3 regions of the Paenibacillus sp. V4I5 genome follow, and region 1 is predicted to be linked to each of the others. Evidence: riboswitches for the same ligand, from Rfam matches in the RefSeq annotation. Region 1 holds a riboswitch; each other region holds the start of a gene.
What was found. Region 1 has a riboswitch for cyclic di-AMP ahead of QFZ78_RS23940 (resuscitation-promoting factor). Riboswitches for the same ligand answer to the same signal wherever they lie in the genome.

Region 2: linked by a shared signal. The riboswitch ahead of QFZ78_RS29370 (stalk domain-containing protein) and the one ahead of QFZ78_RS23940 (resuscitation-promoting factor) in region 1 are both predicted to bind cyclic di-AMP.
Region 3: linked by a shared signal. The riboswitch ahead of QFZ78_RS19970 (APC family permease) and the one ahead of QFZ78_RS23940 (resuscitation-promoting factor) in region 1 are both predicted to bind cyclic di-AMP.

Annotation. Positions count from the first base shown of each region.
Region 1 is NZ_JAUSZB010000002.1:4,810,349-4,815,370, forward strand. It holds gene QFZ78_RS23925 (TatD family hydrolase) at 1-600, shown strand, start outside; gene QFZ78_RS23930 (ABC transporter permease) at 586-1,818, opposite strand; gene QFZ78_RS23935 (ABC transporter ATP-binding protein) at 1,815-2,558, opposite strand; cyclic di-AMP (ydaO/yuaA leader) riboswitch at 2,841-3,026, shown strand; gene QFZ78_RS23940 (resuscitation-promoting factor) at 3,320-4,459, shown strand; gene rnmV (ribonuclease M5) at 4,576-5,022, shown strand, end outside.
Region 2 is NZ_JAUSZB010000002.1:5,981,102-5,986,123, forward strand. It holds gene QFZ78_RS29360 (DHH family phosphoesterase) at 1-769, shown strand, start outside; gene QFZ78_RS29365 (hypothetical protein) at 852-1,022, shown strand; gene QFZ78_RS29370 (stalk domain-containing protein) at 1,151-1,942, opposite strand; cyclic di-AMP (ydaO/yuaA leader) riboswitch at 1,947-2,098, opposite strand; gene QFZ78_RS29375 (LiaF transmembrane domain-containing protein) at 2,261-2,551, shown strand; gene QFZ78_RS29380 (PspA/IM30 family protein) at 2,578-3,204, shown strand; gene liaF (cell wall-active antibiotics response protein LiaF) at 3,376-4,038, shown strand; gene QFZ78_RS29390 (sensor histidine kinase) at 4,088-5,022, shown strand, end outside.
Region 3 is NZ_JAUSZB010000002.1:3,983,859-3,988,880, forward strand. It holds gene QFZ78_RS19960 (polysaccharide deacetylase family protein) at 1-277, opposite strand, end outside; gene QFZ78_RS19965 (YqkE family protein) at 291-551, opposite strand; gene QFZ78_RS19970 (APC family permease) at 596-2,431, opposite strand; cyclic di-AMP (ydaO/yuaA leader) riboswitch at 2,529-2,680, opposite strand; gene QFZ78_RS19975 (spore germination protein) at 2,980-4,317, shown strand; gene QFZ78_RS19980 (GerAB/ArcD/ProY family transporter) at 4,310-5,022, shown strand, end outside.

The DNA.
Region 1 (5,022 bases):
TATTCTACGGTAGGGTGGCATCCTGTTGATGCTATTGATATGATGCCTGGGGACTTGGAATGGATTGAAGAGTTGTGCAAGCATGAGAAAGTTGTTGCCATCGGAGAAATTGGACTAGATTACTACTGGGATAAGTCGCCGAAGGATGTACAGCAGCGGGTATTTCGGGAGCAAATTCGTCTAGCGCGTAAATTGGGGATGCCCATTGTCATACATAATCGAGATGCCCATCAAGATATTTTGCATATTTTAAAAGAAGAGAAGGCCGAGGAAGTGGGGGGAATCATGCACTGCTTTTCAGGAAGCTGGGAGACGGCGAAGCAGTGTCTGGATATGAATTTTCATATTTCTTTTGGAGGTCCAGTTACGTTTAAGAACGCTAAGCAACCGAAGGAAGTGCTGGCGAAAGTTCCGTTAGATCGTTTATTAATTGAGACCGATGCTCCCTACCTGACCCCCCATCCTTTCCGCGGCAAGCGCAATGAAACCGGCTATGTTCGCTTGGTAGCTGAGACAGCCGCGGAAATTCGGGGGTTGACTTTGGAGGAAATAGCGGAAATAACAACGAACAATGCCATTCGATTGTTAGGTCTCAAGTAAAGCGTTTTTCTCGAACTTGCGACGAAGCACAATGCCGCAGCTGAAAGAGATGAAGATGAGACTGATTAGTGGAACGAGTAGATAGATTGGTGAAGAGCGAATCATAAGAGGAATTGTCAAGATACATAGCTCTAGAAGCAAGACAGACCAAATAATAAAGGCCAGCGAACCGGCTTTTGAATTCTGATTGAGCGGGTACATCTCCAGCCAGAACGTATAGCGATGGGCGCGCTCGAGAGACGATAACTGAACAAGGGAAATTAGAAGAGAAATCATGAAGATTAAACTCCTTGCAGTACCGCTGCTTGAAACGGCTATAGCTAGTACCCCTAACAAGGTGATACGCAGTACGATCGCGAACAGCTCCGTACGCAGCAATGTCTTCATATATAGGTACAAAAAGGTTGCATCTTGTCTAAAAGGTATGAACCGTGTCAGCCCGCTGATCCAACTTCGGCGGGCTATTCGCGTTCCCATTTGAGGCACATCGACGAACCAGCTGAAAAAGGCATAAAGCCGAGCTTGCTGCTGATTTTCCTTGGTGATCAAGTAGTCCCAACCGATGACGTATTTAGATACAAAATAAACGGCTGCTATCCATAAGAAAATAAGAAGCAGCGCAGCGCAACTTGCCCATAAAATGCTGGTTAGAAATTGCAGTGAAATGAGAGCGGTTGTTGCAATCCAGCGAAAGCTAACCGAAGCTAATCTGGTGCGCTCATGGGCAAAGCGACTTTCCTGCCAACTCGCTAATAAATTAGCTATCTTTAATAGAAGAAGTAGTGCGAGCATCAGTAAGAAATGCTGCTCTGAAGCGCCGAGGCAGTGGTGATAAAGCGGCCATAAAATCACCCAGGCGATAAATGTCCAAAAAGCTTGCAGTGTCAAACTGTACATGAATCCACTTCGGAAATAAGCGCCCATTTGATGTTCGATCTGTAACAAAAACATGCGGTCTGCTTTCCTTACCAAGGTACGAATAGGGCTTGAAGATAGCAGAGGAACGAGCAGCAAAAGCACGATCCACAGATAGGGATAATCTGTCGGAAGACGCTGTAGTATTTTTGCATAATAATAGGAAGAAATGATGACAAGAAACAACACGAGACCGATGAAATTACTACGCGCTGCGTATTGCCAATAGCCCATGGATTCCTTCATATAATGTTCGAATCTTTGCTGCCATAAGGCACGGGTGTTGATATCCATATTGCTCATAAAGAGTCCCCTTGTACAAGCTTATAGAAAATGTCGTCTAGTGACGCTCCAGGGAGTTCGGTTTGCCCGCGTAATTCGACTAAATCACCCTGAGCAACCATACGACCTCGATGAAGGACAACGTAATTATCGCAATATTTTTCAATGGTTGACAAAATATGCGATGAGATGAGGAATGATGCTCCTTTATGTTTCATTTTCACCATTAATTCGAGTAATGAACGGATCGCTAATGGGTCGAGGCCGAGAAAGGGTTCATCGATAATATATAACGAGGGTTCGATCAGAAATGCGTTCATAATCATGACTTTCTGTTTCATTCCTTTGGATAAATGACTGGCGAAGCTGTTCAGCTTGTCCTTCATTTGAAACTGCTCCAAAAGGGAGTTGGATCGAGCCAAATAGTCGTCCTTCGACAAGCCGTAGGCCATAGCGGTTAGCTCAAGGTGTTCGCGGATCGTAAGCTCTTCGTAGAGCTCAGGGCTTTCGGGTACATAAGCGTATGTAGCACGATAGGACAAAGGATTTTCAGCTAAAGTCAGACCGTTAATTCGAATGGATCCTTTTTGCGGTTGAAGAAGGCCGAGAATGTTTTTGATCGTCGTACTTTTACCCGCGCCATTAAGTCCGATCAGACCCATCATTTCACCTTGACGGATAGAAAAGGTTAGGTCATGAAGAACGGGTTTTCTTGGTAAATATCCCCCATATAAAGAGTCAACTTGTAGAATGGAGCCCATCTCATTGCCTCCCTGATTAGCAAATTATTGGTATTTATGAATCACTTTCCTATACGAACATTATAAACAAATTTGTAATTTAAGCCTAGTTTTGGGGTGAAAAGTTGAAAAGAGTTAGTATACGTACGTTAAAGTGAGATATAAGTAGAAATAGAGCTATTTAATTGTTCATTTAAGCGAATTTTAGTCGATTTAGCCCTTTTTAGTAGGTGTTAATCCCTTTACAGGTTAAGATTAACAGCGTAATATACTTTTCATAATAACTTAATAACCAATTTGCCATTTTTCCATTCGCTGAGTTCCATTTATGGGAACGGGGGAACCACTGTAAGCTGAAGAAGCATGCTTCTTGAGTGAACAGAGTGAGTAACAGGGGTGAATCTTTTAGCATACTTCGTATGCTATTAGTAGGGCGACTCTCACGTCCGAATCCGTCAGCTAACCTCGTAAGCGTAAGAGAGGTAACGATTGTCGTGCGTGCTATTTGTGTATTTTACTATACAAACTAAGCCAGCGAGAAGAGTCCTCTTCTTGCTGGCTTTTTGTCTTCATAAAGGGCTATACACATTTCGGACGACTAAAAATTGCCCGGAATTCATATGAATGTTGAATAGGCAAACTGGTGTGGGACGACCAGAAGGCAGCGGTTTCGCACCGTACTGCTGATGGCGAACACGTTAAGTTAAACTAAAAAACCTTAGTCGCGTCAAATCTAATCATGCTGTAACCTGGCGGCGAGGCTTTGAAGGAGGACCGAAGAAGTGGGCAGTATCTCTATTAGCGAGACCCATGTAAAACGATCATCCAGCATGTCCTTCGCATTGCGATGGAAGCATGAAAACTTGCGTTTGATTTTAAGTCTAGCCATAATTTCAATCGCAATGACTTTCATGTTTTTGGTGTTGTTGTACGGTACGGCTACCAAGAGCGTATCCGTGGTTGTGAATGGACAAGAAACCGTTGTGCATACGAAGCAATGGGTCCTGCAACGCCTACTGGATGAACAAGCCATAAAGATTGGTGAACACGATGAAATTTCCGCTGCGCCAACGACAACAATCAAGGGTGGAGACAAAATTATCATCGAACATGCCTCACCGATTCAATTGACTGCTGATGGAAAGACCACCACTGTTTACACAACTGCAAGAACGGTAGAAAGTGCATTGCAACGTTTACATATTGCACTTGGGGAGCACGATCGTTTAACTCCCGAACCGACAGCCGCTCTGAGCTCGGGCGATGAAATCAAAATCGTCCGTGTGAAAAAAGAGACGGAGGAAGTAACTGAGCCGATTGCGTTCGACACGGAAAAGAAGAGCGACGCATCGCTGCTTAAAGGCAAAGAGCAAGTCGTCCAAGAAGGTAAAGAGGGCGTACTCTTGAAGAAGAAAGAAAAGACTTTCGAAGATGGTGTTTTAGTCGCGGAAGCAGTTGTGGGTGAAGAAGTACAAACAGAAAGTATTAATAAAGTCGTGTCCGTGGGAACGAAAAACCCTGTTGTTGTTCTTTCGGCTTCATCGCCTAGTGTGGATGAGGTTTCGAAGAACGGTGTTACCTTTGGTTATAAACAAATCCTGAAGAATGTGAAGTTAACTGCGTATTCAGCAGGCGTTGCATCCACAGGTAAATCCGAAGGATCACCTGGTTACGGTAAAACCTATACAGGGACTACGGTGTCAGAAGGCAGAACGATTGCTGTTGATCCAAAAGTCATCCCGCTCGGATGGTGGGTATTCATCGAGGGCATTGGCTTCCGCCGTGCTGAAGATATTGGCAGCGGTGTGAAAGGTCAAATGATTGATGTCTACTTTGAAGATCATGGTTATGCCAATAAATTCGGGACGAAGCAAGGGTACACCGTGTATGTGGTAGGACCGAAAAAGCCGTCTGAAAATTAACGTGTAAACGTCTGTTTCAGAGGGAAGAATGTCATATATACGTTGCCAGGTGACGACCTGGGCGAAAGAAGAGGGGACCCCTCTTCTTTTTCTGCGTACTGGGAAGGGAACCGCTTATGATAAAAGAAGTGATTGTCGTCGAAGGCAAAGACGATACAGCTGCTATTCGCCGAGCGGTAGAGGCGGATACGATTGAAACAGGCGGCTCTGCGATCGGACAAGCGGTGCTAAAGCGTATTGCACTTGCGCAGCAGCGCAGAGGCGTTATTATATTCACGGATCCAGATCACGCAGGTGAACGGATTCGGAAGATTGTAGCAGCCAAGGTGCCTGGCTGCAAGCATGCCTTCATTACGCAGGAGCAGGCGGAGTATAAGGGTGATATTGGCGTCGAGAATGCGACGCCTGAGACGATCCGTCAGGCTCTTCAAAGCCTTCGCACGGAATATGATGGTGCGGTTTCACAGCTGACCATGGAGGATCTTATGGCCGCAGGGTTGATTGTTCATGTTGAGGCGGCTTCTCGCCGGCTGATTGTGGGTAAAGCGTTAGGGATTGGCTAT
Region 2 (5,022 bases), 1.2 Mb from region 1:
ACAGAATGACTATATCAAGGCTAAGCGATTAAACGATCTCTTTTATTTAATTTCCATTGAAGAATTTGAGGAAAAAATGGTGGCTCGCATTCAGCAAAGCGAGAACTTTGCATTCGATCCCTTTGAAGAAAAAATTTTGGATATGGAAGAAGAAAAAATTGAACGCTATGTGCGCAGAAAAAAGAGGGAAATCATCCACTCCCGAATCGATGATCATCATGTAGGCATCGTTCATGCGGAATCCTATCATTCTGAACTTGGAAACGCTCTAGGCAAAGAAAATCCTCATCTGGATTACATCGCAATCATGAATATGGGCGGTAAAAAGATAAGCTTTCGAACGATTCACGATCACATCGATGTCTCGGAAATTGCGGGTCTTTATGGAGGAGGAGGCCATGCTAAAGCTTCCGGTTGCTCTATGACAGAAGAAGCCTATCAGTGGTACGTAGCGAAGCCATTCCCGATGGAACCCATTCGCGCGGATGCGAATAAAAATACATTTAACATGAAAAATTCTGTTTATGGATCACTTTATGAGAATAGAAATGAACAACAAGTGTTTATTTTTCCTTCGGGAGACAGATGGGAAGTCGATGTGGATGGGGTCGAATCCAACCAACATTTTTCTACTTTCGAAGAGGCAGAGCGTTATGTCAAAAGGGATTATGCCGCTTGGTTAGTTCGGGACGAAACGTATGTGGCATTCCTAATGGAGCATATGGCGGCAAGAAAAACAAAAAACCTCGAAGGTAGTTCAGTCATATAAAGAGCAACGCTAGTTTCAGATAACTGGGATAAAATGCAAGTCACCTTCTCATACTAACTATGAGACAATGGAGGTGAACGCTATGCCCAAAAATGACGCCGATCCCAAGCATGACCGCGAAGATAACAAAGCAGATAAGAAAAATAATCAGCAGAATAACGCTAATTTTATGGAAGAAGCTCAAACGCTATCGAGCAACGAGGCACCTGATTACGTCCCAAGTTTAAATGGTATCCCTAAAAATCAAGTTTAAGTAACTGCAGGCTGCTCTTCTCGTCACTATATGATGGGAGAGCAGCTTTTCTGATTTTTCCACCTTAAATAAAAAAAGCTGATTTCTTGAGAAGTAAATCTCAGAAACCAGCTTTTTTTTCAGCCGTTTTAATTGGATAATTTGTACACTTTAATGGTTTGGATACCAAACTTCTTCACAGATTGCTTGGATCCTGGGATAAAGATATCAAGACGCTTGCCTTTGATTGCACCGCCAGTATCTGTCGCGTAAGCATACATGCCGCCTACAGGTAAGCCGTTGAAATTATAACCTTCTATATAGAGCTTAGATCCTAGAGGAATCACGGTGGGATCTACAGCAACGGTTCCAATACTTAGTGGATTACCCATATAATCAAAAGCTCCGTAGCCGCCATTCTCAGATGGATCTGCTGAATAGGCAGTGGATTTAAACAATTCATAATCTGGCGCATACTTATTGCCATCTTTACTTAGAATAGCTAATTTGCTGCTAGCGTCCCACTGAACGGGAATATCGGATACTTTGCTTAGAAAACGAAGAGGCACGTATACGCGTCCATTTTGGAATTCCGCATGTGTGTCCATCTCGACACGGTGGCTATCGATTTCAGCTTCTTTTTGTCCAGATACTAAGGTGATTGAATGTTTGCTGTTATTTAGCGTGACCTTGATCTCATCGCCTTCTTTTTGCCACTTTACTTCATAACCAAGCTTCTCCGTTACGAAACGAATCGGTACTTGGGTAGCATGATTCTCATCCAAAAAAGGCTGAGCATCCGGAAATTGAACCAGTTTATCATTGACTTGCACTTTCACATCCATCTCTGCGGCATTCGCCGTAAATGGGGAAAGAAAGCCTCCTGCCAACACTGTTAAAGACACAGCAAGGCTAGTTAACCCTTTAGTAATTGTATGCAATTGGTAATCCTCCTTCATGAGCCTTCGAGGTTAGTTGACGGGTTCGGGAAGAAGGTTCTCCCTAGTCTGCTCCGATGAAGAGCAAATATTCACCCCATGTAAATCGTCCCCCGTACCGGCACTTTGTCTGTGCACCGGACTCGGCTTCAAATAGTTTAGCACTTGAGGCCTTGTGGGACAACGGCCAAAATATGGATGGAGGTCTTAGAGGGTACTGGACTTAGGTCTAGGTACAAAAACAGTCGCGAGTCCGTTTTGAGGTTTAGCTGTTTCAGGTACGATAGAAGCATGAAGAACACGTGAGGGGCGGTAAGCAGAATGAGTATGGATCGATCGAAAGGGTTGGCTTTGGTTTTAATCACAGCAGGTATACTTATTTGCCTGCATCAATTTGGCAGTCATATTCATTTTATGGGATTTTTATTCCCGGCAGCTATGCTTGGATTAGGCTATGTAGGCATTAAGAATGGGAAGAAAATTGGTTGGTTTTTCGCCGGCTTAGGCGGCTTGATACTGACCATTAAACTATCGGGCTTCATCGCCATTGCTTTCGCTGTATGTTTAGTGGTGTACGGTATTCATCTATTGAAGAAACGAAATGAATTTTAAAACATAAGAAAATGGGGGTGTAATTCATGAGCATATTGAATCGGATTGGCAAAATAGCAGAAGCTGCATGGCAAGAAACGGCCGGCAAGCTCGATCATCATGAACAGGGTAGCAGCGTGATAGAAAAGCTGGAACAGCGCTATCAGGAGGCGCTGCAGCGAACTATTGAGCTGCGACGCCACAGTGTGAACGCAGAGGAGATGGCGCAGCTGCGCGGCGAGCAAGCCGAGCTGGCAATGCGCGCCGGCGATGAAGAGCTCGCGCGGCTCGCGCTGCAAGAGAAGCAGCGCGAGGAAGCCGCTTGCGAGCACTACCGCGCGCAGTACGCGAGCAGCCAGGACGTGTGCCTGGCGCTCGCGGATGAACTGCGCGGGCTGCGTGCGGGGCACGCAGCCGAGGGGGTGCAGCCGCCGAGCAGCGGTCTGCACGAGAAAGAGGCTCGCGACACTTGGCGCGAGCTGGAAGTGACCGGCCGCGAGCTCGGCCGGGAAGCGCTGCAGGGGCTCCGCGAAGCGGGCCGCCTGTCGCAAGAGACGCTGAAGGAAGCCGGCGGCAACCTTCAGCAGGAGCTGCGCACGCTGCGCGGCAAGTTCCAGCAGGATTGGCAGCAGCATCGCTCCAGCGGTGACACCGACCCACGCGACAAGAAATAGTCGCGTGTTATCCCTCAAGCGCCTAATAACTAGGCGCAGGAGCTCTTGACCTCCATGATTCATGCGGAAGCCTTGCCGCGCAAGGATTTGCATCTTGGAGGTCGTCCATTCTTATGGTATGCTAGGAATCTATATGAACTAATTTAAAAGTCAGCCAGAGGAGGTGCAGCGATGGGAGAAGAAACTAAAAGCAACCGTAACCGCAATACAGCACTAGTGCTGATTGGAGCCGGTCTTTTTTTGCTTCTAGATCATACGATAGGCTTTTTCCCCATTCTTGCCATTATCCTCATCTTGCTAGGCATTCATCGGGTCCGTTCACGCAAAGAGCGCAAAGGTTATGTACTGATCGGCATAGGGGCAGTGATTTTATTCGGAGATCACATTACCATTGTGTTCTCTATTGTTTTAATTTCGCTAGGTTTGTTTTTCATACGATCGAAGCAAGTACACAAAGACGACACGTATATGCAGAAGCAGAAATTGGTGGATAGCGTCCGTTTAGGCCGTGAGCCTTGGATTTTACGCAACAGTTCAACTTGGTACATTATTGGAGAAACCTACATTGATCTTTCACTTGCGATTTTGGAGCAAAAGGAAACCACGGTCATCCTGCAAGGCGTAGTAGGAGATGTAGATATCAAAGTGCCGGAGGATATCGGTGTCGCTGTGACGGCTTCCATCTCGTTTGGGCAGATTCAAGTTGCGAATGAGCGTGAGTCCGGGGTTATGAATAAGCTGATTTGGCAGTCCCCTAACTATGAACATTGCGATCACCGCGTGAAACTTGTGCTTTCTTACATCGTAGGAGATATCAAGATTAAAGTATTGTGAGAATGTGCGCTTGGGCACGCGTAAAGATCTCGAGGAGGTTCATTACCAATTGGACGGCTATAAACGACGATTAACGAATATGATATGGCGCAGCATGAGTGAATCGATCATCTTTAGTTTCGTTGTGTTTGGCGCGATCATTTATTTTTTGAATTCGCGCAATCTGATTGTGCCATTTACGAGCTGGCAAGAGGGCGTTAAATTTACATTTATGGCGATTTTGGTTATAGGCGGCATTGGCGCTGTGTATGGCTTCTGGAATAGCAACCGAATTACTCGGAGGCTTGAACCGATGATGGAAACGATGATTTTGCTGGAAAAAGGAACGTTTGCCCGCGGTGGCTTCCAACACGGTGAAGATGAAATCGGGCGACTGGGTGATCAGTTAGGCCGTATTATGAAGCGGTGGGAAGAGCAGGTTACTTCCCTACAGCGCTTATCTAATGATAATGCGGAGCTTGCGGAGAAAGCAAAGCTGTCTGCGGTTATTGAAGAAAGACAGCGATTAGCGCGAGAGCTTCATGATGCGGTGAGCCAGCAATTATTCGCGATATCGATGACGGCAACAGCAGTAGGGCGGACTTTGGATAAGGATTTCGAGAAGGCTAAACGGCAAATTCATCTCATCGAGGAGATGGCATCTGTTGCCCAATCGGAAATGAGAGCCTTGCTGCTGCATCTAAGACCTATTCATCTGGAAGGGAAACGACTGTCCGAAGGACTTGTTGAGCTTCTGAAGGAGCTTGCGGCAAAAGTGCCCATGGCGATTACTTGGGATATGGACGAAGATATCCGCTTGAATAAGGGGATTGAGGATCATTTGTTCCGTATCGTACAAGAGGCGCTTTCTAATGCTCTGCGCCATTCTAAGGCGAACAAGCTGGAAGTGAAGCTGCTGCACCGTCATGACGGTGTTCGTCTTGCGATACGCGATGACGGAGTCGGTTTTGAATTAGATGCTAAAAAGCTTACATCGTATGGTAT
Region 3 (5,022 bases), 830 kb from region 1:
TGTAACCTGCCACCTCAAAGCCCAAATCCTGAACGACTCCTGCTGCAATATCAATATAATAGGCTGTGCCCGAACGAAAAAATAATGGACGCCGTCCAGTCAGCTTCTCATCGTAACCACTGCCTTCCTTCCCCCCACATGCGTCAAAGGTCAGCGCAATCACTTGTTCCTCCGTAGTTAGATGTGTCCGAACACCAGGGACATTTTCGCCCCATTTCTTTGGTTTAGCGTCTCTGATGATAGCGCTGTCATTACAAAAAGAAAGAAAAGGAGGCACAACGTGCGCTCCCTCATTTGTGCTTACGCCAATCCAGACTGCTCTTACTCAGCAGATGTCCAAAATCATTCTCAAGCCGCTTTTCTTCTGCTTTGCGAGCAGCTTCCGCCTTCGCTCTCTCTGCATCTTTCTTCGCTTGTTCCTCTACTTTCATGGCATCAGCCTGCGCTTTGAGTCCCTCAAGTATTTCAGGGCGCAGTAAATCCTTAAGTGTTGCAGGTTTATCTTGCACGCTGGTAACAGCAGGAGTAGACGACCATTTTTTCTTAGCCATAACGGGTTCACCTCAGTTCAGTTTCTCCCTATTATTGTACACTTCTACTCGTGCAAATGATACGGTACCGTCGCCACGACGATATCTTTATCAGCTTGAAGCTTCGTACGAATGCGTGCAGCAGATTGGTTATGGAGCAGTCGATGCCACCATTTTTTCGGCATAAATTGCGGTAAAATGACCATAATGTTTTGTTTTTCCGAAACATGCGTGTCAATTCTCTCAATAAATTCAGCCAGCGGCTTCAGGATCGTCCGATAACGTGATTTAAAAACAACCAATCGAACGCCCGGATCCCACTTCTCCCACTTCTCCTGCATCAATTCTTCATCTTCATCTGAGAATGATACGTAGAAGGCAATTACGTTTGGCGACAACGATTTCGCATAGCTCAAGGAATGTGCTACAACCCGATGAATGCCCGCCACAGGCACAATAATCAATGGTTCCTTCGTGTAAACCCGCTCAATCGTTATATCAATACGCAATTGATTCGCTACATCATCGTAGTGATGACTAATTTTCGTAATTAACCAAAGCAGCAGTGGGGTTATGATAATAACAATCCACGCACCTTCGGAAAATTTAGTTACAGAAAATATGAGTAAAACAGCAAGAGATACGATCCCGCCTAAACCATTGATGAGCAGCTTTCCGATCCAGCCTTTCACACGCTCTTTCAACCATTTACGAACCAAGCCGCCTTGCGCAAGTGTAAAAGATAAAAACACGCCTATCGCATATAGAGGAATGAGTGCATCTGTCTTACCTTTGAAACCAATAAGAAGAATACTGGCCAGTACGCCGAGTGTGATAATACCATAATGAAACGAAAGTCGGTCTCCTCGGAATGAGAACATACGCGGGAAGTTTTTATCCTGTGCCATAATGGATGCTAAGATTGGAAACCCGTTGAAGCTAGTATTGGCAGCCAAAACCAGAATGAGCATGGTACCGATTTGAGTTGCGTAGTACATCACCCCACGACCAAAAGCATGCTCTGTCACCATCGATAATACGGATGTATGACCATTAGGATCAGGTGCAATGCCATATCCCAAAGCTAAGATCGTTACTCCTCCAAACACGATAGCCAAAAGTGTCCCTAAGGATACTAACGTACGCTTCGCGTTTTTTACGGACGGTGTGCGGAAGTGCGGCACGGCATCGGAGATGGCCTCGATCCCTGTCACGGCTGAACACCCGGAGGAAAATGCTTTTAAAAGGACGAATAACGTTAATGAGCTCGTCATTGAACTCGGAGCAAACGCTATGGGATGCGTATTCAATGATCCTGTCAGCATATCGTATATGCCTTTGCCCACTAGCAGTAATATACAAAGAATAAAAAAGTACGTTGGAATAGCGAAAATCGTACCTGATTCCGAAGTTCCTCGCAGATTAAGCCAAACCATGATCCAAACAAGAACTAAAGTAATCGGAACAATATACGGCACCGCCGATGGAAAAGCTGACGTAATCGCCTGCACGCCGGCAGAGATTGAAACGGCAACGGTAAGTGTGTAGTCGATAAGCAGCGAAACTCCTGTCAATCTTCCCCATGCCATTCCTAGATTTTCTTTGGTAACCATATAGGCTCCGCCGCCTTGCGGATACGCCTCAATCACCTGTCGGTAGCTCAAAACAAGAAGCATAATCAAAGCGATAATGGATATCGCAATGGGCAAAGAGAACGCAAAAGCGGCAATCCCAACGGTCGCGAGTTCTAAAAGAATCTGCTCTGTCCCGTAGGAGACCGACGATAAGGCATCCGAGGATAGAATCGGCAGTCCTTTCCAAACCGGCAATTTTTCTGATTCAATTTCGCTGGATTTGAGCGGTTTGCCAAACATAATTTTTTTTAATGAATCGCTTGTCATTCGTGTTATTTCCTCCAATTAAACCTAGTCTCTGACTGAAAACTGCGTTTTAGGACGCAAAAAAACACAAGGATAGACCTTGTGTTTATACACATGTTCTCCTTCCCACGGTCGCTTACGAGGTTAGCTGTCGGGTTCGGGCCGCGAGAATCTGCCCTAAAAGGTACCCTACTGAAGCACCTTTACTCACCCCATGAATCTTATGGTTCCCCCGCTTTTCTAAATAAGAAAATTAAGCGAAATATTCAACTGTAACGTACGAGTTGAATACTACTCTCTTCTTGCAGCATAGTAAAGGATCGAAAAAACTTAAAAAGATAACTCCAACCACCACTTTCACTCAATAATTCGCTTACAATCATACGATTCATTGATTTTCTTCTGTTTTCTTATTACATCGTGGTTTTTTAAACATTTGATCATGAGTTGAGTTATTACTGGAGCAAAGTAAAGGGAAATATTGGATTATGATGGTAGCTCTAACTCCTGTACAAGTGGGTAAGGAATAAATTTCCGTTTTCCAAGGAAACCTATTCTCAGGTGATGACATGAATCTGACAGAAACAACGGATATAGCCAGACTTAAACTTCAATTTGAGTCAAATAGCGATTTTGTTATGGAACGAAAACAACTTTTGGATAAGGAAGTTGTATTTTGTTATTTTCGCCCCTTCGTTAACCTTTCACAAACGAATCAATTATTATCTTGGATGGAGTCCAGTCCAATCAGTGATTGGCTGCAACAAATAAGCCTATTGAATGGCAAATTAAACGCTTCTTACGACTTGCAGATGAGCAGCTTAATGGAAGGTAATTTAGTTATATACTTACTCGATAACCCTATAAGAAATTTTGTTATCAAGCCCGTTCCGTCAACGATTAGAAGAACGCTAAATGTTCCACAAAATGAAAACGTCATTGATTCTTCTTTTGTAGCATTTAATGAGGATTTGGACACCAATATGGCGTTGATCCGCGACGAGCTAAGATCCCCTACACTAACCATGAAAACCTTGATTATGGGGACAAAACAACCAAAAAGAACCACCGTAACTTATTTATCAGACTCTGTAAATCATAATTTGCTTACATCCTTAATGAAGAAGCTCGAGGCAAATAAAGCAAAAGAATTTCATCATTTGCAAGAAATTATTAAAGTTTTAGGAAAAGGGAATTTCAGTCTTATGTCCCCTTGTTTAACTTCTGAGCGACCGGCAGAAGCGGCAGACCACCTGAAAAATGGTCGTGTTATCCTGTTTATCGAAGGGCTTCCGTTTGCTTTTGTTATGCCCGTTATCATTACAGATCTCTGGTGTGTGAACTCAGATCGTAACTTCCCCAAGGTCACAATGATTTCATTGCGTACGCTTCGGATTATCGGCTTGTTTATCGCTTTAGTCTTACCTGCTCTCTATGTATCTTTGGTCTCCGTGAATCCAGAGGTTTTGAGAATACAACTAGCTTTGTCTGTTGCTCAGAGCCGTGAAGGGGTACCCTATCCTGCCTTTTTGGAAGTCATATTTATGTTAATTATTCTAGAGATGCTGATTGAAGCCAGTGTTCGCCTTCCCAAGAGTATCGGTCCCTCGATAACAACAGTGGGTGGAATTATTCTTGGGCAAGCCGTTGTAAGCGCTAAATTGGTAAGTAATCTATTCATTATTGTTTTGGCCGCTTCCGCTTTAGCGAATTTTACATTGAACGGTGTACAAAATGGCTTGTTTATTCGAATGGCTAAATATGTTCTGATCGTGCTTAGTGCCATTTTTGGTGTTCTTGGAACAATTGGCGGACTCATTTGGCTGTCCATCTATATGGCCTCTATCACGACATTGGATGTCGCTTATATCAATGTAAATGTAAAGGAAGGTCCCCAGGATGGTTAATAAAATATCCGTCTATCTGACATTCATTACTGTCCATTTCGGACTGATTTTTTTTGTATATCCTGAGAAAATATTTGAATCGACAAGTAAGGGCCATTGGGAAGCGATACTGATTGGCTGCCTATTTGAAGTAATTGTGATGTGGATCTATCTGAGAGGCCTGTCATCTTTCCCTAATATGACGATCGTTCAGATTTGTAAACAAGCTTTGGGACCCTGGCTATCAAGAATCCTTCTAATTCCAATCATGTTATATTTCCTAGCGACTCTAGTATTAATCTCTAGAGTATATTCTGAAATGATGACCATCGTATTTTTACCAAAAACGCCGATATGGGCCTTACTCTGCTTTATCTTTTTGGGCTTGTTTGCAGCTTGGCATGGCATTGGAACAGTGCTCAGAACTAGTGTCATTATCTCCGTTTTGTTCATACCTTGGATTTCTGCAGCACTCAGCAGCTCCATGTCAAATTTCGATATACGTAATGCCTTCCCCATTTGGAACACTACCTTTGATTTTTTGAGGCATCCTGCTTATTATTCCAGTTTTTTTGCTTTTTCTGGGTTTTTATTTTTGGGTATGATTCACCCTTTTTTTCAAAATGTCGCGCGCAGCCGCAAGGTATTCATCCTTTTGGTTGTTGGCTTGAGCCCTCTATATTTGGCATCCGTTTATATACCCCTTCTCATTTTCGGGCAAGAGAC